Regions from separate parts of the Dietzia sp. SL131 genome, predicted to be linked through region 2. Evidence: predicted binding sites of a transcription regulator. Region 2 holds the regulator's gene; each other region holds the start of a gene.
What was found. The regulator LexA, encoded in region 2, represses DNA repair genes until DNA is damaged. The targets are predictions, from matches to a motif close to CGAACANNTGTTCG.
Positions count from the first base shown of each region.

Region 1: OVA21_RS09220 (HNH endonuclease signature motif containing protein) is a predicted target of LexA. The motif match lies at 2,788-2,801, and genes of this name have one in related genera.
Region 3: OVA21_RS01550 (HNH endonuclease signature motif containing protein) is a predicted target of LexA. The motif match lies at 7,302-7,315, and genes of this name have one in related genera.

Region 1 is NZ_JAPPRI010000003.1:1,790,063-1,800,595, reverse strand. Features, by position in the region: gene OVA21_RS09225 (nuclease-related domain-containing protein) at 132-1,172, shown strand; gene OVA21_RS09220 (HNH endonuclease signature motif containing protein) at 1,210-2,745, opposite strand; gene OVA21_RS09215 (3-deoxy-7-phosphoheptulonate synthase) at 3,215-4,288, shown strand; gene OVA21_RS09210 (isoprenyl transferase) at 4,403-5,170, shown strand; gene OVA21_RS09205 (MOSC domain-containing protein) at 5,170-5,862, shown strand; gene OVA21_RS09200 (PH domain-containing protein) at 5,905-7,464, opposite strand; gene OVA21_RS09195 (PH domain-containing protein) at 7,461-7,949, opposite strand; gene OVA21_RS09190 (tocopherol cyclase family protein) at 7,987-9,102, shown strand; gene coaA (type I pantothenate kinase) at 9,099-10,031, opposite strand; partial or broken gene glyA (serine hydroxymethyltransferase) at 10,165-10,533, shown strand, end outside.
Region 2 is NZ_JAPPRI010000003.1:1,450,659-1,461,191, forward strand. Features, by position in the region: gene hrpA (ATP-dependent RNA helicase HrpA) at 1-3,100, shown strand, start outside; gene nrdR (transcriptional regulator NrdR) at 3,111-3,566, opposite strand; gene OVA21_RS07590 (hypothetical protein) at 3,678-4,112, opposite strand; gene lexA (transcriptional repressor LexA) at 4,302-5,012, shown strand; gene hflX (GTPase HflX) at 5,052-6,500, opposite strand; gene dapF (diaminopimelate epimerase) at 6,553-7,443, opposite strand; gene OVA21_RS07610 (malate synthase G) at 7,563-9,743, shown strand; gene OVA21_RS07615 (IclR family transcriptional regulator) at 9,922-10,533, opposite strand, start outside.
Region 3 is NZ_JAPPRI010000003.1:184,361-194,893, forward strand. Features, by position in the region: gene treS (maltose alpha-D-glucosyltransferase) at 1-1,329, opposite strand, end outside; gene OVA21_RS01515 (hypothetical protein) at 1,364-1,615, shown strand; gene OVA21_RS01520 (hypothetical protein) at 1,612-1,956, shown strand; gene OVA21_RS01525 (LLM class F420-dependent oxidoreductase) at 1,967-3,010, shown strand; gene OVA21_RS01530 (MaoC/PaaZ C-terminal domain-containing protein) at 3,030-3,890, opposite strand; gene kstD (3-oxosteroid 1-dehydrogenase) at 3,892-5,622, opposite strand; gene OVA21_RS01540 (2-keto-4-pentenoate hydratase) at 5,674-6,459, shown strand; gene OVA21_RS01545 (IclR family transcriptional regulator) at 6,456-7,220, opposite strand; gene OVA21_RS01550 (HNH endonuclease signature motif containing protein) at 7,334-8,881, shown strand; gene OVA21_RS01555 (acetaldehyde dehydrogenase (acetylating)) at 8,971-9,888, shown strand; gene dmpG (4-hydroxy-2-oxovalerate aldolase) at 9,894-10,533, shown strand, end outside.

The DNA of each region.
Region 1 (10,533 bases), 340 kb from region 2:
CCGGCCTCGCCTGTGAGCGACGCCGGTGACCCCCGTCGCGCGGAACGACTTCGGTCGAACATCTGCGGCCCGGCACGCCGAGGTGTGACCATTCGTCGACGTACACAACTCGGCTGACCACCGGAGGGCTCGTGACCGATTGGATCGTCCGCAGGTGGAAGCGGTTCGGGCACGACAGGCTCTATGCATCCACCCCCGGCGGCACCGACCTCGGGTACCTCGACGTGGCCAGCGGGAGATTCCACTCCGACGACTTGTCGAACCTCCCTCTGTTGCGCCGAGCGATCGAGGAACATCTCGACACGAACGAGCCGTCTTCCTGCCGGAATTCGCCTGCGCCCCGGCAGTCAGCTTCGGCACACGAGTCGTCTCCGTCGTCTCCGTTGGCGTCGGCGTCTCCCACTGCGTCGACTGCGCCGGAGTGCGAGGTATCGGACCGGGAGTCGAACGCACAGCCAGTGTCGCGCTCGACTCGGACCGCCCCGGCGCCAGTAGCGCCGCCATCAACGTCATCAGCCGAGCCAGCCGTGCCGGCCGTGCCATCCGGATGGCACGATCTCGCGGACGTGCGAGCCGGGGCTGCAGCGCGTGAGCGGGCGCTGGCGGAGCGCGAGGCGCAGGGGCTGATGCGGCACCTGTTCGCCCGGATGCTCGACGCGAAGACGGACGAGCGGGCATGGCGGATCGGCGCGGACGGCGAGCACGCCGTCGCCGAGCAGCTCGGCAGGCTCGGCGCGGAGTGGAGGGTGCTCCATGCCGTTCGCGTCGGCGAGCGTGGTGCGGATATCGACCACGTGGTGGTCGGCCCGGGTGGCGTGTTCACCGTGAATGCGAAGAACCACCCGAAGGCATCGGTGTGGGTCGGCGGAGACATCGTCATGGTGAACGGTCGACGAGTCCCCTATGTCCGTAACAGCAGGTTCGAGGCGAAGCGGGCGTCACGAATGCTCGCGGAGCACGTCGGGTTCCCGGTGCCGGTGATCGGGTTGATAGCGGTCGTGGGCGCGCGACGAGGGTTCACGGTGAGGGCCCAGCCTGCAGACGGTGCGGTTGCCGTTGTCCCGCGGCGGGGGATCGGCCGATTTCTCAAGGCTCAACCGCCACGCCTGAGATTGCGCGAGATCGACGCGATCCACGAGGTGGCCAGGCGATCGAGCACCTGGCAGCGCTGAACCCCAGAGGGCGGCCAGTCTGTAGGAGGCGGCGACGCTACGCCGTGTGGGAGGCGTCGCGGGGCGGTGGTTCGTGGCGTGGCGGCTCGCAGCGGCGCCGGGTGGTGCCTGGCGGGTTGGTGAGGTGGCCGTCGTCGGCGGTGAGGCGGTCGAGGTGTTCTCGCCATTGGTGTTCGAGGATGTGGTTGCGTGCCTGGGCCAGGGGGCCGGTGGGGTTGGTGTGGTGTTCGTGGCCGGTTTCGGTGATGATGGTCAGCTCGCCGAGGGGGCCGGGGCGGTAGGCGCAGTGGCCGAAGGTCTTCTCGCGGTGGTGTTTGCGGCAGAGGCACATCAGGTTCCACTCGGCGGTGGGGCCGCCCAGTTCGGGGCGCCGGTGGTCGAACGCGATGACGTGGTCGATTTCACAGTCGTGGGCATCGACGGTGCATCCGGGGTGGCGGCAGGTTCCGTCGCGTAGTCGGATCCGTTCGGCCAGGGCCGGGGTGATGAAGTATTTGAGGAGTGCTTCGGGGGCGTCGAGGGTGCCGGGGGCGGGGTCGATGAGTTCGAACCGGACGGTGGTGTCGCCACCGGAGAGGATCTCCTCGCACAGCCAGTCGAAGCTGGCGTAGGCGCCGTTGACGAACTGGACCTGGTTGGGCAGTCCTTGGGCGATGGTGTTGATGACCGAGATGCGGACGGGCTTGTCGGTGCCCCATGAGGCGCCCAGCGGGGGCAGGTGTCCGCGGTCGCCGTCGACGGTGTTCGCGGTGTCCTCGGGGTGGTGTGCGGGGTCGGCGATGTCGGTGGTGTTGGGGTCGCCCAGGGCGATGAGGGCGTCGGCGCGGAGTTGGTTGCGGCTGCGGGGATGGCACAGGTCTGCGGCGGCACGGGCGGCGGCCTCGATGCGGCGGCGCAGCTTCTCGGCGTCACCGGAGGGCAGGTTGGCCCACATGGAGGTCATGCCGTTGCGTCCGGGGCGGAACCGCACGGTCCGTTCTTCGGCGGCGGCGTCTGCGGCGTCCTGGGCGGCTTGTGGGGCGTGGCGTGCGACCGCGTTGTCGACGGAGGTGTCCAGTGCGGAGCGGCTGGGCCGGTGGCCACCGGCAAGGGCCCGGGTGAGGCGGCCGATGACATCGGACTCGACGGCGCCGACGACCTCATCGGGCACGCCGGCCAGGCGGCAGGCGGCGTCGATGGCGAGTTGCTCGGGCAGCAGGCCGCGTTCGAGGGCGCCCCGCAGTAGCGGGAGCCGGGTGTGGGCCTGGATGGCGGCGGTGACCAGGTGGCCGGCGTGCCAGCAGGTCAGTGACATGGCCGCGGCCAGGTGGTCGCGGGCCCGGCCGGCCGGATCCAGGCGGGCGTGGGCGGGGCGGGTGTCGTCTTGCGTGTCGCCGTGGGTGGCCTCGTCCAGGCGGCGGAAGCTCTCCACCAGCAGGTACGCGGCGTGCAGCCGCCTCGCCGCGGCGAGGTTCTGCGCCAGCGTCACCGACCGGGCCACCTCGCTGAGCGCTGACGCGTCCAACGACTCCAACGGCTCATCCACCGCGCGCAGCGCCCCGAAGTCGGAAAGGCTCATCGTCGTCGTGTTCATGACCCCGTCCTTCCTGCGCCTCACGCGTGCTGGGCTCGCACTCGAATATAAGTTCGACTATACCGGCTATGAGAAACTAGCGCAAGTGTTCGATTGGGAGGACTGTCGCCGCGCGGGCGGAGGTGGAGAACGTCCGGTCCCACACATAGCGAGAGGTGGTGGCGACGAACCCCGTGGCCGCCCCTCGGCGGGGAGGTGGGTGACCCGAGACGATCCGATTCTGTTATCGTGTCCGGCATGTCGAACGCTCGCGCTTATTGGCGCTTTATGTGGGCTCCGGGTGGAGCCCGCGCCGCGAGCGCACGCGTCCGCTAGACGGACGTCTCGACACCCGGAGCCCAGAGGCGGTGACCACCATGGTCGCCGCCTTCCGCCTTTCCAGACGGCGGATCCGGGTGCGCGAGATACAGGGCACCACGAGATCACGGCACCCGGCCCGCCATGACCACATCGCCAGGAGTGCACAGCCGTGACCGTCACCGCCGAGAACCCCACCCAGACCGCCGACAGGCGAGTCCTGTCCTACTCCCCGCTGCCGACGCCGACCGAGATCCTCGGCGAGCTCCCGCTGGGCGAGGCCCGCGAGGCGCTGGTCGAGCGCAGCCGCGCCGAGGTCGCCGACGTGCTCGCCGGGCGCGATGACCGCCTGCTCGTGGTGGTCGGCCCGTGTTCGGTCCACGACACCGAGGCGGCCCTCGACTACGCGGCGCGACTCGCCGCGCTCGCGGAGGAGACGGCCGAGGACCTGCTCATCGTGATGCGCGTGTACTTCGAGAAGCCCCGGACCACCGTCGGGTGGAAGGGCCTCATCAACGACCCCGCGCTCGACGGGAGCTACGACATCCCGCGCGGCCTGCGCACCGCCCGCACCCTGCTGCTCGACGTGCTCGACCTGGGGCTACCCGTGGGGACCGAGTTCCTCGAGCCGACCAGCCCGCAGTACATCGCCGACGCCGTCTCGTGGGGCGCGATCGGCGCCCGCACCACGGAGAGCCAGGTACATCGTCAGCTGGTGTCGGGACTGTCGATGCCGGTGGGCTTCAAGAACGGGACCGACGGCGAGGTCCAGGTCGCGGTCGACGGCTGCCGGTCGTCGGCGGCGCGGCACGTGTTCTTCGGCACCGACGCCGACGGGCGTGCCGCGGTCGTGGAGACCGCCGGCAACACCGACTGCCACGTCATCCTCCGCGGCGGGACCGGTGGACCCAACCACGACGCCGAGTCCGTCGCGTCGGCCGTCGCGGCGGTCGGCAAGGTCGGCCTGCCCGGTCTGGTGATGGTGGACGCGAGCCACGCCAACTCGGGCAAGTCGCACGAGCGTCAGGCCGAGGTCGTGGCCGAGCTGGCCGAGCGGATCGGCGCGGGGGAGCAGGGCATCTCCGGACTGATGATCGAGAGCTTCCTCGAGCCCGGCGCCCAGTCCGTCGAGGCCGACGAGCTGGTGTACGGCCGGTCCGTGACGGACGCGTGCATCGGCTGGGACACCACCGCCGACAGCCTGCGCGCGCTCGCCGCGGCCGTCCGACAGGGCCGACGGGGCTGACCGCCGCTGGCCCCGCCGCCCACGCCGCCGCCCCCGTCGCCGGTGCGGTCGGCCCGGGGTCGGCGGCCCGAGGGGCACCACTGGGCGGGCGACGGCGCGCGGTACCCTTTCCGCGTGGCCGTCTCCTTCCCCCTGTACTCGCTGTACGAAGCGCGCCTCCGCGCCTCGTTGGACGAGTCGAGGCTGCCGCGGCACATCGCCGTGATGGCGGACGGGAACCGCCGGTGGGCACGCGAGGCGGGGTTCACCGACGTCGCGCACGGTCACCGGGCGGGCGCGGTCAAGATCGCCGAGATGCTGGGGTGGTGTGACGACCTCGGTGTAGACGTTGCCACCATTTACCTGCTCAGCACGGAGAACCTCGGTCGCGACGCCGAGGAACTCGATGAACTGCTGCAGATCATCGCGGACGTGGTGGACGAGATCACCGGCCCGGGGAAGAACTGGGAGGTCCGGATCGTCGGGCGTCTCGAGGTGCTGCCGGACTGGCTCGCCGAGCGACTGCGCCACGCCGAGCAGGTGAGCAGGGGCCGGCCGGGCGTCAAGGTCAACGTCGCGGTGGGGTACGGCGGGCGGCAGGAGATCGCCGACGCCGCCCGCGAGCTGGTCCAGGAGCTGATCGACAAGGGCTGCAGCGGACAGGAGCTGGTCGACGCGATCACCGTCGACGGCATCGGCGAGCACCTCTACACCTCGGGCCAGCCCGACCCGGACCTCGTGATCCGCACCTCCGGCGAGCAGCGGCTCTCGGGCTTCCTGCTGTGGCAGAGCGCGTATTCGGAGATCTGGTTCACCGAGGCGTACTGGCCGGCGTTCCGCCGGGTGGACTTCCTCCGGGCGATGCGCGAGTACGGAGCCCGCAACCGTCGGTTCGGTCAGTGATGGCCGGCACGGAAACCGAGCGCGCGCCGATCACCGTGGGCGAGGTGTTCACCGTCCGCGCGGTGTGCGTGGTGGACCAGCTGCTCGAGGTGCCCGGCCGGGTCGGCGTCACCGCGATCGACAAGCGGCCCGTCGACGGCCCCGTCCAGGTGCGCGAGTACGGCCTCCACGGCGACGTCCAGGCTGACCGCCAGCATCACGGCGGGGTGTGGAAGGCCGTCTACCTGCTCTCGGACTCCGACGTCGAGCAGTGGGAGCCCGAGTTCGGCGGCCCGATCCCGCCCGGGTACTTCGGCGAGAACCTGCGCGTGGCGGGGGTCGACACCTCGCAGTTGCAGATCGGCACCGTGCTGGAGGTGGGCCGCCTGCGCATGGAGGTCACGACGCCGCGGATCCCGTGTCAGACCTTCGGCCACCACGTGGGCAAGCCGCGCTGGGTGCGGCGCTTCACAGAGGGCGGGCGCCCGGGCGCGTACGCGCGGGTCCTCGCCGCGGGCCCCGTCGAGGCCGGGGATGAGATACGGGTGGTCGCCGTGCCCACGCACGGGGTCACGATCGGGCGGGTCTTCGCCGGGGTCGACGACGACGAGGCCCGGCGGCTCCTCGACGAGTACGCGCTTTCCGACCTGGCGCCCAGTCTGGTCCGGAAGCTGGATCCGGCCACCGACGACAGGCCCGTGGACGCCGACTGACCGGGCCTGCGCCCGTGCGGGGTGGCTCGGCCGCGGAGTCGCTCAGTCGCGGGGCTCGGCCAGGTGGTCCCACACGTCGCCGGCGGTCGACCACACCTCGTGCGCCTCGGCCTCTGCGACGTCCGGCAGTCGGAACGCACCGCCGCCGCCGGCCGAGGTCGCCACCAGCGTCACCAGCCCGGCCCGGCGCTGGAACGGGGTGCGCCGCACGTTCCAGCCGAGGACCCCATCGCGGTACAGGACATCGGTCCGTCTCAGGAGCGAACCCTTACGGACCGTGACCACCGTGCCGCCCACCGCGTGGCCGAGTCCGCGGTAGTTGTCGACCGCGGCCCACGCGGCGACCGTCCCACCGACCGCGGCCACGGTGACGGGAACCCACCACAGCCACGGCCACACGAGCGCGAGTACGAGGGCGATCCCGGCGAGGGCGAGGGTGGCGGCCACCGCGCGGACGGCTCGTCGTCGTCGCGCCACAGGCGGATGGGAGCGCAGCGCGTCCGGCCCCGGTGTGCCCGCCGCCGCCGTCTTCGCGGCCTCCGTCCTCACGGCTGCCGTGCCCGCCGCCGTACCCGGCACCGGTGTCCCGAGCATCTCCGCCGCCACGCCAGCGGCCACGTCGCGCGGCGAGGCCGGGACCAGCGCAGGGCTCTGCTTGGGCTTGCCGTTCTCGTCGTTGCCGATACCCACGCCGGTGGCGATCACGTCCAGCCGGGCGGCCCCGACCGCGCGGAACCCCGGCGGCTCGTGCAGCGTCACGCCACGGACGCGTCGGCCGTCGAATGTCGCGTGCCGGCCCACGACCAGGCCTCGGCGCAGCTCGAGAGAACCGTCGCGGTGACGTTCCAGGCGCATGCCCCACCAGTTCTCCACGAACAGCACTGTGGCGGCGACTGTCCCGATGGCCAGGGTCAGGGCCACCACGCCGATGGCGAGGACGGGCAGCGGCAGCCCGCCGACGCGGTCCCACACCCACTCCAGCACCGTCGGCACCGCGTTGAACCAGTCGGCCACCTGGAGCACGATGCCGAAGCCCACCAGGCCGAACACCGGCGTCATGAGGCTGGCCGGGGCGTAGCGGACCCACCGGGGATCGAGGCGGGCGAGTTCGCGCGTGTCCGCGTCGGCGCGGTCGGCCAGCAGTCGGCGGCGCAGGTCTTCGGCCTCGGCGCGGTCGAGGGCGGCCAACGTCATCCTCGACCCGTCTGTCTCACCGCTGGCCAGCTTGAGGGTGGCGATACCGAGGCGACGCTGGATGACGTCGGCGGTGATCTCCACGTTGCGGACCCGGTGCGTCGAGAGCGTCGAGGTGGTGCTCGACAGGAAGCGGACCCGGCGCTCGATCCGGTGGGCGTCGACGCGGTAGCGGGTCACCGTCAGGCGGGCGGACTCGGCGATCGCGGTGGCGACGGTACCGACTACCACCCCGCCCACCGTCCAGAGGAGGACCCAGCCGGTGGCCAGCCCGCCCACCAGCATGCCGATCGCCGTCGGCATCGCGGCGGCGACGAGTGCCGCGGCGACCACCACGGTCGTGGAGGTGATCGTCCGACGGTCCAGCGGCAGCCAGTCGTCATGGTCCGCGCCGGCCGGGCCGGTCATGTGGCGTCCCGCTGATCGTCCTCGGCGAGGAGGGTGAGGCGGTCGGCCATCTCCTCGGCCTGCGTGGCGTCGAGGGCGCTGATGCGCACCGCGCCCTTCGACGAGGCGGTGGTGACCACGACGGTGGCGAGGCCGAACTGTCGCTGCAGCGGGCCGCGGGTCTTGTCGACGGTCTGGACGCGCGACAGGGGAGCCGCCCGCCACTCCTCCCAGAACAGTCCACTACGGCTGTAGACGGCGGTGTCGGTGGCCTCCCAGCGGTGGATCGCCCACCGCACCCGGGGCACCACTACCAGCGCCGCTGCTGTCAGCAACGCCCACCCGGCGGTGGCGAGGAGCATCCACGGGCCCACGATCAGCGTCGATGCCGCCAGCACGAGCAGTGGCCCGACCATCCACAGGGCGACCTGCGCCGTCCACCATCGTCGGCACCGGGGATCGACCCGTTCCCGAGGCGGACGGAGGCCGAGTTGAGTCGCATTCACGGCTTCACCCTAAGCCGATTATGGGACGCTGAACCCCATGGGACTCCTCCGGCGATACCGGGCGACCGGCGCAGACCTGCCCTTCGGCGATCCGCTGCGCGCACACGACGTGGCCATGGAGGGGTACTTCCTCCGCGTCACCGATCGCGAGCGCGGGCGCGTGGTGATCGCCCTCATCGGGGTCAACCGGGGACCCGACGGGCACTGGGCGACGCTCGGGCTCGCCTCCGACGAGGCGCCCATCCCGATCGAGGCCGGTGGATCGCGCCGGGACGGAGACGGGGGCTCTTCGTTGTCGTCGTCTTTCTCCTCGTCGTCCTCGTCGTCGTCCACCCTGCGCCTCATGGCCGCGCCCGACGGCTGGGCCGACCCGGACCGGATCGGCGCCCGCTCCGGCGAACTGTTCGAGTACCGACCCGACAGGGTCCGCGTGGACATGGGGGAGGGCGCTCGCCTTCACGTGAACATCACCGACCCGGTGCAGTGGCCGCACCACGCCGTCGGCGGTTCGAGCATCTTCCAGTCCGTCCCCGCCCTCAACCAGTACTGGCACCCCTGGCTGCTCGGCGGCCGCGCGAGCGGATGGGCCGAACTCGACGGCGAGCACTGGGAGTTCGACGGCGCCGAGGTGTACGGCGAGAAGAACTGGGGCGCCGAGGGCTTCCCCGACTCGTGGTGGTGGGGCCAGGCGCAGGCGTTCTCCGAGCCGAACACGTGCGTGGCGTTCGCCGGCGGGCAGATCCACTCCGGGCCGCTGCGCACCGAGGTGACCGCAGTTGTCGTGCGACTGCCCGGCGGGAAGGTCATCCGGCTGGGCAACCCTGTCGTCTCGCCGGTCCGCGCCGAGGTGACCGACGAGCGGTGGGAGTTCCAGGGCCGCGGTTACGGCTGGCAGGTCCGGATCAGCGGGCGTTCGCCCCTGGACCGCGCGCACGTGCTTCCGGTCCCGCTGCCGTCGGACAAGCGGAACTCCGCCGGGTCGATCGAACACCTCGCGGGCGAGCTCGAGGTGGAGGTGCGACGGCACGGGCGACTAGTGTGGTCGGACCGCAGCGCCCTGGCCGCGCTCGAACACGGCGGACTCGACCGCGCCGAGGCCGAGCTGCGGCGGCGCGGTGTTCCGGAGGGGGAGACGGGCGCGCCGCCGCTCTAGATCTTGCGCAGGCGCAGCCGCTGGATGGAGTGGTCCGAGTTCTTACGGAGCACCAGCGTCGCGCGCGGCCGGGTGGGCAGGATGTTCTCCACCAGGTTCGGCCGGTTGATCGACATCCAGATCTCGCGGGCGGCGAGCCGGGCCGCCTGGTCGGACAGGTCGGCGTAGTGCGCGAAGTGCGAGTTGGGGTTGGAGAACGACGTGCTCCGCAGTTCGAGGAACCGCTCGACGTACCACTGTTCGATGTCCTCGATCCGCGCATCGACGTAGAGCGAGAAGTCGAACAGGTCCGAGACCATGAGGCGCGGACCCGTCTGCAGGACGTTGAGGCCCTCCACGATGAGGATGTCGGGTCGGCGGACCTCGATGAACTCGCCGGGCACGATGTCGTACTTGGTGTGCGAGTACACCGGCGCGCGCACGACCGGGGCGCCGGATTTGACCTCCGTGACGAACCGCAGCAGCGCGCGCCGGTCGTACGACTCGGGGTAGCCCTTGCGGTGCATCAGTCCGCGCCGCTGGAGTTCGCGGTTGGGGTGGAGGAAGCCGTCGGTGGTGATGAGGTCCACCCGGGGGTGGGAGTCCCAGCGGGTGAGCAGCGCGCGCAGCACACGGGCGGAGGTGGACTTGCCGACCGCCACCGATCCGGCCACGCCGATCACGAACGGCATGGGGGCGTCCACGGTCTCGCCGAGGAACAGATTGGTCGACTGGAACAACCGCTGTCTGGCGGATACCTGCAGGTGGATGAGCCGGCTCAGCGGCAGGTAGATCTCCGCGATCTCGTCGAGGTCGAGGTGTTCGCCCAGGCCCCGGAGGCCCTCGAGGTCCTGTTCGGTGAGCACCATGGGCATCGCACGCCGCAGGCGCCGCCAGCTCCGACGGTCGAACTCGACGTACGGCGTGTAGTCGCCGGCTTGTCTGCTCACGGTTCCCGATTGTGGCAGGTGGCCACGGGGGAGGGGGTGTCAGGGTGGCGTGGCACTAGACTGACGACGACGAGACGAGCCGTGGCCCCACACGATTCGTACGAAGTGCAAAGCCCACGTGCGAGGAGCAACGATGACCGACCCGAACACCGACGTGTTCACCGCCTCCCTGTCCGAGCTCGATCCGGAGGTCGCCGAGGCGATGGCCGGCGAGCTCGCCCGACAGCGAGACACGCTCGAGATGATCGCGTCGGAGAACTTCGTGCCGCGCTCGGTCCTGCAGGCGCAGGGCTCCGTGCTCACGAACAAGTACGCCGAGGGGTACCCGGGTCGCCGTTACTACGGCGGCTGCGAGCACGTGGACGTGGTGGAGAACCTGGCTCGTGACCGCGCCAAGGGAGGTCTTCGGCGCCAAGTACGCGAACGTCCAGCCGCACGCCGGCGCCCAGGCCAATGCCGCGGTGCTCATGGCGCTCGCGAAGCCGGGGTCCAAGATCATGGG
Region 2 (10,533 bases):
TCGCGTGGTCGACCTGGATCCCCTCGACGCGCTCGCCGACGCCGTTGCGGAGCTCCTACGCGAGGACGACGGTGACGTACTCGTGTTCCTCTCCGGTGAGCGTGAGATCCGCGACGCCGAGGAGGTGCTGCGGGGCCGGAAGTTCCCGGGCACCGAGATATTCCCGCTGTTCGCCCGCCTCACGGCAGCAGAACAGCAGCGCGCGTTCCGGGCCCATTCCACCCGGCGGGTGGTCCTGTCGACCAATATCGCCGAGACCTCGGTGACCGTGCCCGGCATCCGTTACGTCGTGGACACCGGCCTGGCGAGGATCTCCCGCTACTCCACCCGGACGAAGGTGCAGCGACTGCCCATCGAACCGGTGTCCCAGGCCTCCGCCGCGCAGCGCGCGGGACGCTGCGGCCGCGTCGCCGACGGGATCTGTATCCGCCTCTACTCCGAGGAGGACTTCGACTCGCGACCGGAGTTCACCGACCCGGAGATCCTGCGCACGAACCTCGCCTCGGTGATCCTGTCGATGGCGGATCTGGACCTCGGCCCCGTCGACGACTTCCCGTTCGTGGAACCCCCGGACCGCAAGGCCGTCCGGGACGGGCTCACTCTGCTCTCCGAACTCGGGGCGGTCAGGGTCGACGACGACGAGCGCCCTCACCTGACCGAGGTGGGCCGTGACATGGCGGCACTCCCCCTCGATCCCCGACTCGCCCGGATGGTGGTCGAGGGCCATCGCAACGGTTCGCTGTCGGACGTGCTGGTGGTGGTCGCGGCCCTGACGGTGCAGGACGTCCGCGAGCGTCCCGCGGAGGAGCGGGACAAGGCAGACCTGCTGCACCGCCGCTTCGCGGACAAGACCTCCGACTTCCTCGGATATCTCAATCTGTGGAGGTACATCACCGAGCAGCGCCGTGAGCTGTCCGGCAGCGCCTTCCGCAAGATGTGCAAGGCCGAGTATCTGCACTGGCTACGCATCCGAGAGTGGCAGGACCTCAACTCCCAGCTGCGGAGCATGTGCCGTGAACGAGGGTGGCATCCCGCGTCCGGACACGCCGCGGAGGACGACCTCCACAAGGCGGTCCTGACCGGTCTGCTCACCAATGTCGGTATGCGAGACGAGGAGACCCGCGAGTTCCGGGGCACCCGGGGCATCCGGTTCCAGGTGTTCCCCGGGTCGGACCTGTCCAGGAAGCCTCCCCGCTGGGTGATGGCATCCGAACTCGTCGAGACGTCCCGGTTGTGGGCGCGTGACGTCGCCCGGATCGATCCGGGGTGGATCGAACAACTCGGGGGTCACCTCACCCGCACCCAGTACTCCGAACCGCACTGGTCGGACGCCCAGGGTGCGGCGATGGCGTATGAGAAGGTGCTGCTGCTGGGATTGACCGTGGTGGAGGCGCGGCGGATCCTGCTCTCCAGGGTCGACGCCCCGCTCGCCCGCGAGATGCTCGTCCGCCACGGGATCGTGGAAGGACGCCTGGTCACCCGGGTCCCGGTCATCCGCGAGAACGCCGAGGCCGTGGAGCAGGCCCGTGAACTGGAGACGCGGAGCCGCCGTCGGGATCTGGTGATCGACGACGAGGCATTGGTGGCCTTCTATCTCGATCGCCTGCCCGAGGACATCACCTCCGGCCGGCATCTGGAGTCCTGGTGGAAGAAGCGTGGTCATCGCGACCAGGAGGCCCTCCGTCTCACCCCCGAGGACATACGCACCTCCGAGGCGGTGCCCGATGCCGCCGATTTCCCGCCCCTCTGGCGTCAGGGAGAGCGGAGTTTCGAACTGCGGTACGCGTTCGATCCGGGCGTCACCACCGACGGGATCACGGTGCGCATCCCGCTGCCGCAGCTGTCCTCGGTCACCACCGCCGGGTTCGAATGGCTGGTGCCGGGGCTGCGGGAGGAGCTCTACACGGAGATGCTCCGCACGCTCCCCAAGTATCTGCGCCGACTGTGTTCACCTCCCGCCGAATTCGCGTCCCTGTTGGCGGGAGACGTCTCGCCCCGGTCCGCCCCCTTGTCCGTGGCTCTCGCGCGAGCGCTGTCTGCCCGGATCGGTACCACGGTCGACCCGCGTGACTTCGATCAGAACCAGCTACCGGGCCACCTCCGGATGCGCTTCGAGGTGGTCGACGGCGACGAGGTCGTGGCGTCCGGAACGGATCTCGCGCAGTTGAGGACCCGGTTGGTGGACAGGGTACGGGCGACCCTCAACGCCCGTCTGGTACCCGACAAGGGGCCCTGCCGGGAGTGGACATCCGACACCATCGGCGACCTCCCGCAGTCGGTCACCGGCTCGGTGGACGGTGTCGAGGTGACCGTCTACCCCGCCCTGCGCGTCGGTGGGGACGGAATTCACCTCGTGGCGTGCGCCACGGAGGACGAGCGTCGATCCACCCAGGCGTCGGCGGTGCTCACGCTGGTCTCGGGCGGCCTGGTCTCGACGGCATCGATTCTGCGCGGTCGCCCGGTCCAGCAGCGGCTCGCGCTCACCCAGTACCCGCATGGCGGGATGGAATCCCTGGTCTCGGATGCGTCGCTCGCCGCGAGTGGGCGGATCATCGCCCGGCGAAAGGGCGCACCGGTTCTCACGGTCGCGGAGTTCCACGAACTCCAGGCCACTGCGCGGGCGGAGGTCCCCGGTGCGGTGGCGTCCGCGATCTCGTCGGCGGTTCCCGCGCTGATGGCCGCCCAGTCCGTGTCGGGCCGTCTGGCGGCGGCGCCGGCAGACGTCGCCGACGAGGTCCGTCCCTCGCTGGACTTCCTCGTCGGGCGCGGATTCCTCGCCCGCCATCCCTCGGATGTGCTTCCACATCTGGAGCGACATGTGCGGGCGGTCGGCCTCCGGTTGGACCTCGCGGAGAAGTCACCCGCCCGGCACGGCAAACTCACGGCGAAGCTGAACCGCTCCGAGTCGATCGTCGAGGAGGCGTGCGCCGCGCTGCGACGGCGGCCGGGTGGCGCACGGGCGTGCCGCGACCTGCGGTGGATGCTCGCCGAGTACCGGGTGGGGCTGTTCGCGCAGTCACTGGGTACCGCACGGCCGGTATCGGCAGAGCGGATCGACAAGGCGGTCGCGTCTGCGCTCGCCCCGCGGTCATCCCGATGACGCCGAGCGGTCAGCGGCTCGCGCGGCGCTCCCGGAGGGCGATGATCTCGCCTTCGAAGTCGTCGGCCGAGCTGAACTGCTTGTACACGGACGCGAACCGCAGGTAGGCGACCTCGTCCAGATCCTGCAGAGGGCCCAGGATGGCGAGCCCGATCTCGTGGGCGGGAACCTCGGACGCACCGCCGGATCGCACAGCGTCCTCGACCTGCTGGGCGAGGCGACGCAGAGCGTCCTCGTCAACCGATCGTCCCTGGCACGCGCGGCGGACACCCCGGACGACCTTGTCCCGACTGAACGCCTCGGTCACCCCGTTCCGCTTGAGAACCGTCAGCAGGGGCGTCTCCAGCGTCGTGAACCGGTGTCCACACCGGGGGCACTCCCGTCGACGCCGGATCGCCTGACCCTCGTCGACGGATCGTGAGTCGATTACCCGAGAGTCCTCGTGGTGGCATGTCGGGCAGTACATTCCCGTGGGGCCCTTCGTCGACCGGAGTTCACGCGTCCCGGATCGTGCCTGACGGAACGCGGGGGCGGTATACAACCGCCCACGGTCCATTCTAGGAGGCCCGCTGCCCGGTCACGCGTAGGCGGGTCCACCGAGGAAGGCCACTGCGAGAAGCATGATCACGCCGAATGCGATCCCGCACGCCAGTAGCACCCAGGCCGGCACGTCGTCGACGACCCCGGTGGACGCCGGGGCCTCGACATGGCACGCCCGCACGCGGTCCGTGGAGACCGGGCGCACGAGCACACGGCGACCCGGGGCGACCGACGTGACGGCGGCCGGACGGGCGGTCACCCGCGGCCGGACGAGATTCTCCGCACGCGAGGACGTGACGGCGGGCCGGCTGCCCTCCGGTCGGGCCAGGGGGCGTCGCGGCGCACGGGTGGACCGCGCCGACACGTCACCGGGCCGGTCGAGGTGCGCGACCCGTCCACGATGGTCGTCGGGGCAGACCTCGGTCCACCGCGCGGCCGGACGTGGGTGGGACTGAAGCTCGACAACGGTCATGGTGGCTCCCTACTCGATACGGTGTGCGATCGTGATTCGCACACCTGTATGTGTTTCTCAGTACATCTGTTCGAATCCGAACTCCCCTAGAGTTGTATCACGCGACTCCGACACAGTCACGATCCACGGAGGAATTTCTTCGAACACGTGTGTGGCGCGCCGCAGCCCGTGGCACTAGGGTGTAGACAGATCACAGCGTCGAACATCCATTCGCCGAAGGGACCACACGAGATGCCGAAGCCCGATTTCGAGTCACTGACGGACCGACAGAAGAGCGTTCTGCTCCACATCCACGACACCGTCAAGGAGCGTGGCTATCCGCCGAGCATCCGCGAGATCGGGGACGCGGTCGGCTTGCAGTCCACGTCGTCGGTGGCGCATCAACTCCGCACGCTGGAGAAGAAGGGCTTCCTGACGCGGGATCCGCACAAGCCGCGGGCGGTCGACGTCCACGGTGTCCCGGGGCAGAAGTCACGGGGCCGTCGGTCACCTGCTCCGGAGCCCCAGCGTCCGGGCGGCGCGGTCGAACCCGTCTACGTCCCCGTGCTCGGCCGGATCGCGGCGGGCGGGCCCATCCTCGCGGAGCAAGCCGTCGAGGAGATCTTCCCCCTGCCGTCGGACCTCGTCGGATCAGGCGATCTGTTCATGCTCAAGGTCGTCGGCGAGTCGATGATCGACGCCGCCATCTGCGACGGCGACTACGTGGTGGTCAGGCGGCAGAACGTCGCGGACAACGGGGAGATCGTCGCCGCCATGATCGACGGGGAGGCGACGGTCAAGACCTTCCGGAACGACTCGAGCGGAGTCTGGTTGCTGCCCCACAATCCGTCGTTCAGCCCGATTCCGGGCGAGCACGCGACGATCCTCGGCAAGGTCGTGACAGTGTTCCGGAAACTCTGAGTCCCGGTTCGAACGACGCGCCGCCCGTCCCCGAAGGGGTCAGGCGGCGCCGTCATGTGGACCGCGGGCGGCGAACTCGTCCAGTTCGCCGGCCACGGACGCGGGCAGGCGGACCACCAGCCGGGTTCCGTCCTGGGTGTGTTCCTCCTCGACCACCGCGCCCTCGGCGTGGACCCGCGACACCACGTCCCCGCGGGAGTACGGGACGGACAGGGTCACCTCGGTGTCCCCCGAGGCGACGATCTGCGTGATTCGCTCGAGGAGTTCGTCGACACCCTGCCCGGTGACCGCCGAGACGAACACGGCGTCGGGCAGCGCGTGGTGCAACTCGGTGAGGACCACGGGATCCGCGGCGTCGATCTTGTTGATCACCAGGAGTTCCCGAGGCCGCTCCGCGTTCTGCTCCTCGACCACCTCGTTGATCACCTTGCGCACCGCCTCGATCTGGCGGAGCGGGAAGGCATCCGAACCATCCACGACGTGGAGGAGCAACTCGGAGTCGACGACCTCTTCCAGTGTGGACCTGAACGCCTCGACCAACTGGGTCGGCAGGTGTCGGACGAATCCCACGGTGTCCGTGAAGACGACTGCTCTGCCGTCAGGCAACTCGGCCTTGCGCGTCGTCGGGTCGAGTGTGGCGAACAGGGCGTTCTGAACCAGGACGCCGGCTCCGGTGATCCTGTTAAGCAGGCTCGACTTCCCGGCGTTCGTGTAGCCGGCGATGGCGATGGACGGCACCGGAGTGGAACGCCGTCGGTGCCGTTTGGTGTCCCGGGCCTGCTTCATCCCCTTGATGTCCCGGCGCAGACGGGCCATCCGCTCGCGGATCCGACGCCGATCGGTCTCGATCTTGGTCTCACCCGGGCCACGGAGACCGACGCCGCCGTTGCTCCCGGCACGACCGCCCGCCTGGCGCGACAGCGACTCGCCCCACCCACGCAGACGGGGGAGCATGTACTCCATCTGGGCGAGGGTCACCTGGGCCTTGCCCTCACGGCTGGTGGCGTGCTGCGCGAAGATGTCGAGGATCAGCGCGGTACGGTCGATGACCTTCACGTTGACCGCCTTCTCCAGCGCGAGCAACTGTCCAGGGGTGAGTTCGCCGTCGCAGATGACGGTGTCCGCGCCGGTCGCGGCGATCACGTCCTTGAGGACGCTGACCTTGCCCGACCCGATGTAGGTGGCGGCATCGGGCTTGTCACGCCGCTGGATGAGCGCGTCGCACACCTCCGATCCCGCGGTCTCGGCGAGCTGGGCGAGCTCGGCCATCGCGGCGTCCGCCTGCGCGGCGGACCCTTCGGTCCAGACACCGACGAGCACGACCCGTTCGAGTCGGAGCTGGCGGTACTCGGCGTCGTTGACGTCCTGGAGTTCGGTGGAGAGCCCCGCCACCCGGCGCATCGAGGATCTCTCCTCGAGCTGAAAATCACCGATGGACGGATCGAGGTCGCGTGTCGGCCGGTCAGCGGCCGTGTGATCAGTAGTCATTCGGGTTCATCTTCTCACACCGGGCCCCCGGTGTCCCGTGCGAGACGGTGTGCTACCGACCACGGTGGTAATGACCGCGGGCGACGAGTGTGGACGGCCCAGTGAGCGAGGACCCGGCCTCGGTGAGTGAGACCTCCACCTCGCCGCCGGGGACCACCACGACGACGTCGCCCGTCGCCTCCCCCGAGTCGGCCAGCGCGGCGACCGCGGTCGCGACGATTCCGGTTCCGCAGGACATGGTCTCCCCTGATCCCCGCTCGTGGACCCGCATCGAGACCCGACCGTCCACCATCGGGGTGGCGATCTCGACGTTGACGCCGTCGGGGAAGAAGTCCCGGTCATACACCGGGGCCTCCTGCACCGGCAGCCCGGCGAGGCCCGCGGCGTCCAGATCGGGGACCACACAGGCGAGGTGCGGATTGCCCATGTCGACGGCGAGTCCCGCGAAGGTCCGGCCACCGACCTCCGCCGAGGACAGACCCAGCAGACGCGGCTCCCCCATGTCCACCCGCACCACCGCGTCAACACCCGAGTGTGAGAGGACCTCGGCGGGGCGGGCCCCTGACCGCGTGCCCACCGGGATCGAGCCGGCCTCCGCTCTCCCGGTCGCGACGAGGGCGTGGACGAAGACCCGGACCCCGTTGCCGCACATCTCCGCGATGGAACCATCGGCGTTGCGGTAGTCCATGAACCAGTCCGCACCGTCCACGCCGGGCGGCAGGGTCGCGAGCACGCCGCGGTCGACGAGGGCTCCGGCGGTCGCGATCCGCAGGACTCCGTCGGCGCCGATTCCGCCACGCCGATCGCACAGTGCTCGTACGAGGTACACGTCGAGGTCCAGGTCGGCCTGATCGTCCGGGAGGATCACGAAGTCGTTGAGGGTGCCGTGGCCCTTGAGGAAGGCGATACCGTCGGGCTGCGAGGCCTGGCGCGTCGAAGTCATGGCGAAATCGTACTCGCCGGCGGGGACCGTTCCGCACTGTGGAAATGTCGGATGATGCCGGACGGTACGCCCACTAGAGTCGACTTGGAGAACGGTCCCCTACCTCCAGGAGAGCATCGATGTCCGAACGCATCACTGTCGGCGGAATCCAGGTCGACGAGGTCCTGTACGACTTCGTCAACTCCCAGGCGATCCCGGGCACCGGGGTCGATCCCGACGCGTTCTGGGCGGGCGCCTCCGAGATCTTCACCGAGCTGGCCCCCCGCAATCGCGAACTGCTCGACACCCGCGACCGGTTGCAGTCCCAGATCGACGCCTGGCATCACGAGAACCCGGCGCCGATCGACCCGGGCGTCTACAAGGCGTTCCTGCAGGAGATCGGGTACCTGGTTCCCGAGCCCGAGTCCGTCTCCGTCACGACCGAGAACGTCGACGCGGAGATCGCCACGGTCGCCGGCCCGCAGCTCGTCGTGCCGGTCATGAACGCCCGGTTCGCGATCAACGCGGGTAACGCCCGCTGGGGTTCGCTCTACGACGCCCTCTACGGCACCGATGCGATCCCGGAGTCCGACGGCGCCGAGCAGGGCTCGGGGTACAACAAGGTCCGCGGCGACAAGGTCATCGACTGGGCCCGTGAGTTCCTCGACGACGCCGCACCGCTGGCGTCGGGCAGCCACGTGGGCTCCACGGCCTACGCCGTGGTCGACGGAGGCCTGCAGGTGACCGTGTCCGACGGGTCGAGCACCCGATTGGCGGCCCCGGAGAAGTTCGTGGGCTACCTCGGCGAGCCCTCGAGCCCGTCCTCGGTCCTGCTGTGCAACAACGGTCTGCACATCGAGATCCAGATCGACCCGGACTCCCCCATCGGCTCGACCGACGGCGCCGGCGTCAAGGACGTCGTCCTGGAGTCCGCCGTCTCCACCATCATGGATTTCGAGGACTCGGTCGCCGCCGTCGACGCCGAGGACAAGACCCAGGGCTACAGCAACTGGCTGGGGCTCATGAAGGGAGACCTGTCCGAGGAGATCACCAAGGGCGACAAGACCTTCACCCGTGTCCTCAACGACGACCGGGTCTTCACCGCGCCCGACGGTTCGGGTGAAGTCCGTCTCCACGGCCGCTCGATGCTGTTCGTGCGTAACGTCGGCCACCTGATGACCAACCCGGCCGTGCTCGACGCCGACGGCAACGAGATGCCCGAGGGCATCCTCGACGCACTGGTCACCTCGCTCGCCGGCATGCACGGGATCGCCGAGGGCAACGAGCGCCGGAACAGCCGACACGGGTCGATCTACATCGTGAAGCCCAAGCAGCACGGGCCGGAGGAGGTCGCGTTCACCACCGAGCTGTTCGGTCGTGTCGAGAAGCTCCTCGGGCTGCCCGAGAACACCCTCAAGGTGGGCATCATGGACGAGGAGCGTCGCACCTCGGTCAACCTCGCCGCCTGCATCGCCGAGGCCACCGAACGAGTCGTGTTCATCAACACCGGCTTCCTCGACCGGACCGGCGACGAGATCCACACCTCCATGGAGGCCGGGCCGATGATCCGCAAGGGCGAGATGAAGGGCGCCCGGTGGATGAACGCCTACGAGGACTTCAACGTCGACACGGGTCTGGCGTGCGGCCTGCGTGGCCGCGCCCAGATCGGCAAGGGCATGTGGGCCAAGACCGACCTCATGGCCGAGATGCTCGCCGAGAAGATCGGCCAGCCCGAGGCCGGCGCCAACACCGCGTGGGTGCCCTCCCCGACCGGCGCCACGCTGCACGCCACCCACTACCACCGGGTCAACGTCATGACCCGGCAGGAAGAGCTGCTCGCCGGGGGTGCCCGCGCGAGTGTCGACGACATCCTCACCGTCCCCCTGGCCCCGTCCACGGACTGGACGGACGAGGAGAAGAAGGAAGAGGTCGACAACTCCTGCCAGACCATCCTCGGCTACGTCGTGCGGTGGGTCGAGCAGGGCATCGGCGTCTCCAAGGTGCCGGACATCCACGACGTCAACCTCATGGAGGACCGCGCCACCCTGCGGATCTCCTCGCAGATGCTGGCCAACTGGATCCGCCACGACATCATCACCGCCGACGACGTCGAGGACTCGCTGCGCCGGATGGCCGAGATCGTCGACAAGCAGAACGCCGGCGACGACGCCTACCGGAACATGGCACCGGACTTCGAGAAGTCCATCGCCTGGCAGGCGGCCCGGGAACTGATCCTCGAGGGCACCAAGCAGCCGTCGGGCTACACCGAGCCGATCCTGCATCGCCGTCGTCGCGAATTCAAGGCCGCCAACGCGGGCTAGACCGGCGCCGGCCCACCCGCCGACCCGCAGAATCCGCCACCTCCGCCCGACCTCCGATCCCACGCCGGTGGGGCCGGATCCGGGCGGTGGGTGGCGGATTCGCCGCTCTAACGGCCGCGGGCGTCCTGCGCCCGGCCCGATGGCGTCCGGCGGGCGGGCGTGCTCGCCGGACGCGAGATCAGGGGACGAGCCCGGCCACGGCCGCACGAAGGATCGCGACGGCGGCGTCGCGGCGATCGCGCGTGAACCTGGCCTCGGGCCCGGATGCCGACACCGCGAAGGCGGCGTCCCCGGTACCCACCGCGATGGCGACGCAGCGGACGCCCTCCTCCTGCTCGGACTCATCGGTGGCGAACCCCGCCTGTCGCACCACACGCAGCTCCTCGATCAACCTGTCGGGCTCGACGATGGTCGAGTCGGTGAAGCGGCGCATGCCCGCCCTGGCGAGCATCCTGCGGACCTCGTCGTCGTCGTCGCCCGCGACCAGGGCCTTGCCCACCGCGGTGCAGTGCACGTCCACCCGTCGTCCCACCTCGGTGAACATCCGCATCGAGTGTGGGGACGGCACCTGGGCGAGGTAGACCACCCCGTCGCCCTCCCGGACGGCGAGGTTGGCGGTCTCCCCGGTGCCCTCGACCACGGCGGTGAGCACCGGCACGGCCCAGGACGCGGTGGCGCGTCCGGCGACGTCGCCGATCCGCTGGAGACGCGGTCCCAGCAGATAGTCGCGGCCCGCGTCGCGCCGGAGGTGACCGCTCTCCGCGAGCGTGCCGCACAACCGGTGGACGGT
Region 3 (10,533 bases), 1.3 Mb from region 2:
CCACTGCATCGGAGTGCGGACGGCATCGCGGTCGCCGAGCCAGATGTTGTCGCCCATACCGATCTCGTCGCCGTAGTACAGCATCGGCGACCCGGGCAGGCTCAACAGCAGCGCGGTGAACAGCTCGAGCTGGTTGGTGTCGCCGTCGAGCAGCGGGGCCAGGCGCCGGCGGATGCCGATGTTCGCCTTCATCCGCGGGTCCTTGGCGTACTCGGCGTACATGTAGTCGCGTTCCTCGTCGGTGACCATCTCGAGCGTCAGCTCGTCGTGGTTGCGCAGGAAGATCGCCCACTGCGCCGACGACGGGATGTCCGGGGTCTGGGCGAGGATCTCGGTGACGGGGAACCTGGACTGCCGCCGCACCGCCATGAAGATCCGAGGCATCAGCGGGAAGTGGAACGCCATGTGGCACTCGTCGCCCACCTCGGACTCGCCGAAGTAGTCCACCACGTCCTCGGGCCACTGGTTGGCCTCGGCCAGCAGCACACGCCCGGGAAACTCCTCCTCGACCACGGCCCGGCACTTGCGGAGGAACTCGTGGGTCTCGGGCAGGTTCTCGCAGTTGGTGCCGTCGCGCTCGAACAGGTACGGCACGGCGTCCAGGCGGAACCCGTCGATGCCCAGGTCCAGCCAGAAGCGCAGGACGTCGATCATCGCCTCCTGGACCTCGGGGTTGTCGTAGTTGAGGTCGGGCTGGTGGGAGAAGAAGCGGTGCCAGTAGAACTGTCCGCGCACCGGGTCGTAGGTCCAGTTGGACGACTCGGTGTCGACGAAGATGATGCGGGCCTCCGGGTACCGGGCGTCATCGTCCGACCAGACGTAGAAGTCGCCGTACGGGCCCGTCGGGTCCGCTCGGGACTCCTGGAACCACGCGTGGGTGTCGGAGGTGTGGTTCATGACCAGGTCGGTGATCACCCGGATACCCCGGCTGTGCGCCTGCTCGAGGAGCTCCACGAAGTCCTCGACGGTGCCGAACTCCGGCAGCACGGTGCGGAAGTCGCGGATGTCGTACCCGCCGTCGCGCAGCGGCGAGTCGTAGAACGGCGGCAGCCACAGGCAGTCCACGCCGAGCCATTCGAGGTAGTCGAGCTTCTCGATGAGCCCGCGCAGATCGCCGGTGCCGTTGCCGTCGGAATCGTAGAAGGCCCGCACCAGGACCTCGTAGAACACCGCGGACTTGTACCAGTCGTGGTTGATCTCGAGTTCGGTGGCGTGACGGTAGTCGTCCGCGCTGGGCTCGACGACGTGCCCGTCGTCGGTGAGCTCCGGATCGGCCGCACGGGGATCGGCGGGGTGTGACTCGGACTGAAGGCTGGGCTTCGGTGCCATGGGGGCGAGCCTACGGCCCCGTACGATCCGTTGCATGCGGAAAATCGACCCGGCGCGGTGGTATCGGGGCCGGCACGGTCGGCGCGCCCGTGCGCTCGCGGTGCGGCTCGACGGCGACGACGACGAGGTGGTCATCCGACCCTGGGAGCTACGGCTACCCCGGTCGGTCGTCTACGCGGCGGCCCGGTCCAGGGGCCTGGAACCGGTGGGGGGCACGCGGGCACTCGTGCAGCGGGGCCCCTGGCTGGACCCGATGCGGTTCACCCGCGTGGCGGTGCGGCGGTGAGCCCCGGCTGGGTGCTCACGCTCGTGGCGCTGCTCCCGCTCGTCGCGTGGGGGATCGCGGCCTGTGTGGTCGCGGTGCGCCGGTGGCTGCGTCGCCGGGGGGACGAACCGACGCGCCGACTGCGACTGGCCCGGATGCTGGGGACCGCCGACCTCGTCGTCGTCCCCACCTCCGACGTCGACCTGCCCGAGCACACCGTCCTGGAGGTCGCCTCCGACGCGGGGATGCGGCTGGTGGGATACGAGCGCTCCGATTCGCCGCTGCGTCGCCGGGTCGGGGTGTTCGTGCGGATCGGCGGCGAGGTCGACGCGGTGATCCGCGGCGACCGGACCCCCCGGTAGCGTTGCGCGCATGCGCATCGGAATGGCTCTCAACTACAGCGGCGGATTCGCCGAGACGGCCGCGGAGGCCGCCGACCTCGAGCGGGCGGGACTGGACATCGCGTTCGTCCCCGAGGCCTACTCGTTCGACGCGGTCAGCCAGCTCGGCTACCTCGCGGCCAAGACATCCACCATGGAGCTGGCCTCGGGCATCCTGCAGATCTACACCCGCACGCCCACGCTCACCGCGATGACCGCGGCCGGCCTGGACTTCGTCTCCGACGGCCGCTTCACCCTCGGCCTGGGCGCCTCCGGGCCGCAGGTGGTCGAGGGTTTCCACGGCGTGAAGTACGACGCGCCGCTGGCCCGGACGCGGGAGGTCATCGAGATCTGCCGCAAGGTGTGGCGCCGCGAGAAGGTCGTCCACGACGGCAAGAAGTACCAGATCCCCCTGCCCGCCGATCAGGGCACGGGACTGGGCAAGCCGCTCAAGCTCATCAACCACCCCGTGCGCGAGAACATCCCGATCATCCTCGCCGCCCTGGGACCGAAGAACGTCGAGCTCGCGGCCGAGGTCGCGAACGGCTGGCAGCCGCTGTTCTTCCACCCGGAGAAGGCGGACGTGGCCTGGGGTGACGCGCTGGCCAGGGGCCGGGAGAAGCGCGATCCGTCGCTGGGCGAACTCGAGGTCTACGCGGGGCCCGCACTGGCGATCTGCGAGGAGGACGAGGTCCCCGGCTACCTGGACTTCGTGCGACCGCACCTGGCCCTCTACATCGGCGGCATGGGCGCGCGCGGCAAAAATTTCTACAACGAGCTCGCCTGCCGCTACGGCTACGAGGCCGAGGCCGCCCGTATCCAGGACCTCTACCTGGACGGCAAGAAGGACGAGGCCGCCGCGGCCGTGCCCGACGAGCTGGTCCGGTCGGTCTCTCTCATCGGCCCGGCGGGATACGTGGCCGAGCGGGTCGAGGCGTTCCGCGAGGCCGGCGCCACCACGCTCACCGTCACCCCGATGGCGCTCGACGCCCCGGGTCGCCTCCGGCTGGTGGAGCAGTTCCGCGAGCTCTGCTGAACCGCCCCACCAGCGCCGGTCAGGCGAGGTCGACCACCACGTTCTTCAGCACGGGGGCGTCGTCGCGCTCGGCGACGGTCGCCGCCACGAGCAGTCGCGAGCCCTCCTCCCACACCCGGATGCGCATGGTCTCGCCGGGGAAGAAGATGCCGCCGAAGGTGACTCCGTAGCCGCCGACGCGCGCCACGTCGCCGCCGAGCACCTGATCCACGACCGCCCGCAGGACCAGGCCGTACGAGCACAGGCCGTGGAGGATCGGGCGGGGGAACCCGGCCGCCTCGGCGAACGCGGGATCGGAGTGCAGCGGGTTGCGGTCGCCGCAGAGGCGGTAGAACAGCGCCTGCTGGGGGAGCGTGGCCACCTCGATCGTGTGGTCGGCCTCCCGCTCGGGGTACTCGACCTTCTCGGAGGTCCCGCGATCGCCGCCGAAGCCACCCTCGCCGCGGGCGAAGATGCCCGAGCGCGAGGTCCACAGCTTCTGACCGTCGGCGGAGACCGTCTCGGACTCCTGGATGATCACCGCGGCCGAGCCCTTGTCCTGGATCTCGGCGATCGTCGTCGTCGTCGTCGCCGTTCCGGCCGCCGGGATGGGCCGGTGCAGTCTCACCGACTGGCTGCCGTGGACGACCTTGGCCAGGTCGATCTCCACGCCCGGGAAGGATACGCGGGGGGCCTCGGTGACGTTCATCGTCGCGGCGACGGTGGCGAACGACGGCAGCACCTTGGGCGCCGTGTCGTGAACGTACTCCAGACCGGTGGTGTCCATCGGGTCGGCGGCGGCGCCCACCGACAGGGCGTAGAGCGCCACGTCGGAGGCGGTCCAGGAGAACTCCTGCGAGGGGAGCTCGGCCCCGAGGGCCTTGTCGAGGTCGATCGGCACGTCAGACTCCCGTCGTGGCGGTGGTGGGGGCGGAGGCCAGCATGTTCTCCACGGCGAGGTAGCCGAAGACCATCGCGGGGCCGATGGTGGCGCCCGGGCCGGCGTAGGTGTGGCCCATGACCGGCGAGGAGGCGTTGCCCGCGGCGTAGAGGCCCTCGATCACGGAGCCGTCCTCGCGCAGGACGCGGCCGTGGACGTCGGTGTTCGCGCCGCCCTTGGTGCCGAGGTCACCGGGCACCATCTTGGCGGCGTAGAACGGCGCCTTGCGGACCGGGCCGAGGCTCGGGTTGGGCTTGTTGGTCGGGTCGCCGTAGTAGTGGTCGTAACCCGACTCGCCGCGGCTGAAGTCCTCGTCGACGCCCTTGTCGGCGAAGCCGTTGAACTTCTCGGCGGTCCGCTCGAGCGCCTCCGCCGGCACGCCGATGAGGTCGGCGAGCTCGGCGAGGGTGTCCGCCTTGTGGAAGTTCTCGGTCTCGAGCCACTTCCTGGGCAGCGGCTGCTTGGCCTGCAGACCAGCGAAGAGGTACCTGTTCTTGTACTCCTGGTCGAAGACGATCCAGGCCGGGACGTTCTCGCCGGGCGTCCCCTCCTGCCCGGCGGGTGCCTGTCCGAACTCGCCGCCGTACATCTTGTGGCCGGCCTCGACGTAGGGCAGCGACTCGTTCATGAACCGCTCACCACGGGAGTTGACCATGAACGAGCACGGCAGCGAGCGCTCGGCCAGCGCGAACCAGGGGCCGCGCGGCAGCAGGATCGTCGGACCCCACCAAGCGTCCTCCATGAAGGACAGTGAGGCGCCGGTCTTCTCCATGTACTCGATTCCCTCACCGGTGTTGGCCGCGGCCCCGACCGTCCACGAGGTGGGGATGGGCTGACGCTGGTACTTGTCGCGCATCTCCTGGTTGTGCTCGAAGCCACCGGACCCGATCACCACGCCGAGTCGCGCACGGAGGGTCACCTCCTCGCCGCCGCGGGTGACGGTGATGCCCACGACGCGCTCATGGGTGCCCGAACCCTCGGTGACCAGGCCGGTCATGGGGGTCTCGAGCCACACCGGAACGCCGGCGTCGAGCAGGCCCTTGCGCATCGCGGCGATGAGCGCGCGACCCATCCCCACCGAGTTCTGCCCGCGCGCCTTGGCGAGGAACATCCGGAGGGCGACCCGGATCGAACGCCTGATGCCCTTGGTGTGCGGACGCTGGAGGAGGTTGAGCCAGCGGTAGTCGGACTGCATCACCACCATGTTGACCGGCGCCTTGGCGTAGCCCGGCTCCAGCTTGTCGGCCTCGGACCCGAGCTGGCGGAGGTCGAACGGCTTGGGCTCGACGGACCGGCCGCCGAGACGCCCACCGGGAGCCTCGGGGTAATAGTCGGAGTAGTCCTTGACCCACTCCAACCGCAGGGGGCTGTTGGCGAGGACGAAGTCCAGGACCTCGGGACCGCGGTCGACGTAGGTGTCGATCTTCTCGGGCTCCACCGCGTCGCCGATGATCGAGCGGAGGTACGTGCGGGCCGCCTCCGGGGTGTCCAGGACGCCGTCGCGTCGGAGCACCGAATTGTTGGGGATCCACACGCCGCCGCCGGAGCGCGCGGTGGAGCCTCCGTAGTGGGGGGCCTTCTCAACGAGGACCACGCTGAGGCCCTTCTTTGCTGCAGCGAGGGCGGCCGTCATGCCTGCTCCACCGCTGCCGACGACGACGACGTCGAATTCCTGGTCTGCCATGTAGAACACGTTATAGAACTGAGCGCCGTGGCGCCAGACGGCCCAGGTAGCATCCCCCTCATGCTGAACGAGGAGACCCGCGCCACACTTGCCCAGCGACTCTGGGACGCCGAGTCGGACGTCGCGCCGATCGCGCCGCTGACCGACGACCATCCTGACATGACCCCGGACGACGCCTTCGAGATCCAGCTGGTCAACATCCGCCGCAGGCTCGATGCCGGCGCGGTGGTGACCGGCCACAAGGTGGGCCTGGCGTCCAAGGCGATGCAGGAGATGATGGGCGTCGACGAGCCCGACTACGGGCATCTGCTCGACACGATGGAATACCCCGAGGGCACCGCGATCGAGGCGGCCCGGTTCTGCTTCCCGCGGGTCGAGGTGGAGGTCGGCTTCATCCTGGGCGCCGACATCCCGCCGGAGGGATGTTCCCAGGAGGAGGCCGCCGCGGCGATCGAGTGGGTCGTCCCCTCGATCGAGTTGATCGACTCCCGCATCCGGGACTGGAAGATCACGCTGCCCGACACGATCGCGGACAACGCCTCGTCGTGTGGCTACGTGGTGGGCGAGCAGCGGGTCCGGCTCGCGGACATCGACGTCGCGGCGATCGACGCGACCCTCTACAAGAACGGCGAGTTCCTCGCGTCCGGGCGTTCCGACGCGGTGCTCGGTAACCCGCTCAATTCGGTCGGGTGGCTCGCGTCGACGGTCGCCAAGTTCGGTGTCCGTCTGCGCAAGGGCGACGTGATCCTTCCGGGCACCGCGATCCGCGCGATGGACGCCGCCCCGGGCGACAGCTTCCGCGCCGAGTTCGCCGGGCTGGGCGACGTCACCATGGACTTCCGCTAACCGTCCGCGGCCAGCGCGCGACCGGCCGCCGCGGCGACGCGGGTGACCAGCGGCTCGAGCCGGGCCAGCGCGCTCTCGTCCGCCGCGCTGGCGGACAACGCGGCGACGGCCCGCGTCCCGCCTGCGCGCTCCTCGTCGTCGTCGTCGAACACCGGCGCCGCCACGCAGTACAGGCCGGGCGTGAGCTCGGCGCGGTCGATCGCGCGTCTCCTCCGTCGTATCTCGGCGAGCTCCACCGCCAGGGCGTCGGGGGAGGTCACAGTGGTGTCCGTCCACTCGACCAACGGCTCCTGCGCCACGCGCTCGGCCGCTGCCTCGTCGAACGCCAGCATCGCCTTTCCCACCCCTGTGCAGTACGCCGGCAGGCCGCCGCCGATCCGCGACGGCGACGGGATCGGCCGCGGCCCGTGCAACTTGTTGAGGTAGACCACCTCGTCGCCGTGCAGGGTGGCCAGGTGAACGGTCGCGCGCGTGGCCTCGAAGAGGTGCGCGAGAAACGGTGTGAGCACCCGGCGGATCCGCTCGTACGCCGGCGAGACCGGGATCGGGTCCAGCTCGTGCACCAACGGCCCCAGCCGGTAGCGCTGCCCGATCCTCGTCACCGCGTCGTTGCGCTCGAGCGCGGCCAGGAGGCGCAGCGTCGTGGACTTGGCCAGCCCGGTCTCGCGCGCGATCTCACTGAGCGTCATCCCTGTCCCGCCCGCCGTCACGCGTAGCACCTCGAAGGCGCGGTCGACGGGAGAAGAGGGGGGCTCGGTCATGCGGTGAGTGTAGCGCGCGGGTCGGACACCGGAGGCCGGGCGGATCGAACGCTTGCGCTAACGCCTGCAGTGCCGTACTGTCGAACACAAGTTCTAAATCGAGCGCGAGGGGGGTGGGGGAATTGTCGACGACGAAGTCACTGTTCGCGGTTCCGGAATCCCTGGGCGGGCTCGACTCGACGGAGGTGAGCGAGGCGGCACGGGCCGCGACCCTGGCGCAGAACCGGGCAGGTGCGACCCGGCTGGAGGCGGCAGCGGCCCTGGTCGAGCAGATGTCCCGGGCGGATGAGGTCGGCACGGGCGTCGACCGCACCGAAGGGGTCGCCGGGAGCGGTGCTCGTGCACGTTCGGCATACGCACGGTTGGACCCGCAATCCAGGGCTCGTGACCATCTCGTGGCGGCCTGTCAGCTCACGTGCTGGCACGCCGCGCGTCTGGTCACCGCCGGGGTCCAGATCCATTCGCGGCTCGCGCGACTGCGGGCCTCGGTGGAGCGCGGGGTCGTTCCCGAACAGCTCGCCATCGACATCGCCTGCAAGCTGGCCGAGGTGCCCGACTCGATCGTCTCGGACGTGGAGGACGAGGTCGTGGCGGGCATCGTCGACGACCTGGACGGCGGTGACCGGCCGACTCGCAATTCGGTGGACGGCCGGATCGATGAGGCCGTCGGCCGGCTCGACCCGGAGGGCGCCGAGGATGCCCGGGCCCGGGCGGCGCTCACGCGTACGGTCCGGTTCCGGTCGGGCCGGAACGGGATGGCCTCGATGTGGGCGAAGCTGCCTCTGGCCGATGCGGAGTTGCTGCGGGGACGTATCGAGACCGACGCCCGCGCTGCCTCCGGAGACGGGGTGCCCGGCACGCTGGATCAGCTGCGTGCCGACGCTCTCGCCTCCCTCGCCGTGTACGCCCCGGCGCCCGCCCCGGCCCCGGCGCCCGCCGACGCCGGCGGGACGGACTCCGGCCCGGGGGACGACGGATCGATCGAGCTGGGTGAGGTCACCGTGGGTGCGGACATGCCCAGGCCGTCGCTCGGTAACGCCGCCGCAGCCGGCCGGCCGATCCGGGTGAGCGTGATCGCCGCGGCCGCGCAGGGGCTGCCCAACCGCGTGGAATTCGTGCACGGCGCATACAGCAGTTACTCCTGGTTGTGCCAGCAGTTGCTGGAGGGCGCCGACGCACGCGTGCGGTTCGAACTCGTCGACCCCGCCCCCGGCGTGCTCGACTCCCCGGAACACGCCCTGCGCTACCTGATCACCCCCGCGATGGCGGAGCGCATCCGCATGCGCGACGGCACCTGCCGACATCCGGGGTGTTCGGTTCCCGCGGAGGACTGTGACGTGGACCATGTGATCGCGTTCAACACGAAGGATCCCGAACTCGGCGGGCCGACCACCGAGTGGAACCTCGTCTGCCTGTGTCGGAAACACCACCGGGAGAAGACGTTCGGGACCAACGCCTACAGGCCCGGCCCACTCGGCGAACTGATCATCCTCACCGACACCGGACACCAACACCGCACCAGACCCAAGGGCCCCTTGGCCCGTGCGCGCGACGCCATACGGGAACGCGAGTGGAACGCCTTCGCCGACCGGCTCATCAGCGCAGACGGTCACCTCACGAACCCTCCGGGCGCGGCCCGGGCGCGCGCACGGCCGGCCTGAGTGCCGGCGTGCACCGCCCTGGAGTGCCGCGATTTCACTGAGTGGCACAACCTGTTGTCCCGCGAGCCCGCCCGCGCGACACTTCCGTCATGACAGACAAGACCAAGCTCACCGCCGCGATCGTGGGGTCCGGCAACATCGGAGCCGACCTCATGTACAAGCTTGAGCGCAGCGAGTACATCGAGCCCAAATGGATGATCGGCATCGACGCCGAGTCCGAGGGCATGAAGCGCGCCGCCGACCACGGCCTCACCTGCATGGCGGGCGGCGCCGACGAACTGCTCACCTCCATCGAGGCCGGTGGCGAGAAGCCCGACCTGCTGTTCGAGGCCACCAGCGCGTACGTGCACAAGGCCTACGCGCCCAAGTACGAAGAGGCCGGCATCATCGCCATCGACCTCACCCCGGCCGCGGTCGGCCCGATGGTCATCCCGCCGGCGAACCTCCACGAGCACGTCGACGCCCCCAACCACAACATGGTCACCTGCGGCGGCCAGGCCACCATCCCGATGGTCCACGCCGTGTCCTCGGTTGTGCCCGTGGAATACGCCGAGATCGTCGCCTCCGTCTCCTCCGAGTCGGCCGGCCCGGGCACCCGCGCCAACATCGACGAGTTCACCGAGACCACCAAGCTGGCGATCGAGAAAGTGGGCGGCGCCAAGCGCGGCAAGGCCATCATCATCCTCAACCCGGCCGAGCCGCCGATGATCATGCGCGACACGATCTTCTGCGCCATCCCCGAGGATGCGGACCACGACCTCATCACCACCGCCATCCGCACGCGGGAGAAGGAGATCCAGGAGTACGTGCCGGGTTACCGCCTACTCCAGGAGCCGCAGTTCGACCCTCCCACCGAGATCACCGGCGGCATGGCCCGCGTCGCGATCTTCGTCGAGGTCGAGGGCGCCGGAGACTTCCTGCCGCCGTACGCCGGCAACCTCGACATCATGACCGCCGCCGCCACCAAGGTCGGCGAGGACATCGCCAAGACCAAGCTCGGAGTGTGACAGACATGGACATGACCAACCCGCACAACGCCCAGGCCCGCGCGTACAGCTCCGAGCTCGACATCCGGGTCACCGACTCCTCGCTCCGCGACGGTTCGCACCACAAGCGGCACCAGTTCTCCGTCGAGGACGTCCGCAACGTCGTCGCCGCGCTCGACGGCGCCGGCGTCCCGGTCATCGAGGTCACCCACGGCGACGGCCTCGGCGGCGCCTCCTTCAACTACGGCTTCGCCAAGTCGTACGACCAGGACCTCATCAAGGTCGCGGCCGAGACCGCAAAGCAGGCCAAGATCGCATTCCTCACGCTGCCCGGCCTGGGTATCAAGGACGACATCCTCCAGGCCCGGGACAACGGCGGGTCGATCTGCCGCGTGGCCACCCACTGCACCGAGGCCGACGTCTCGATCCAGCACTTCGGCTACGCCCGCGACCTCGGCCTGGAGACCGTCGGTTTCCTCATGATGAGCCACACCCAGCCGCCGGAGGTGCTCGCGAAGCAGGCCCGGATCATGGCCGACGCCGGCTGCCAGTGCGTCTACATCGTCGACTCGGCGGGGGCGCTCGTCATGGACCAGGTCTCCGACCGCGTCTCGGCTCTCGTCGCCGAGCTCGGTGACGACGCCCAGGTCGGTTTCCACGGCCACG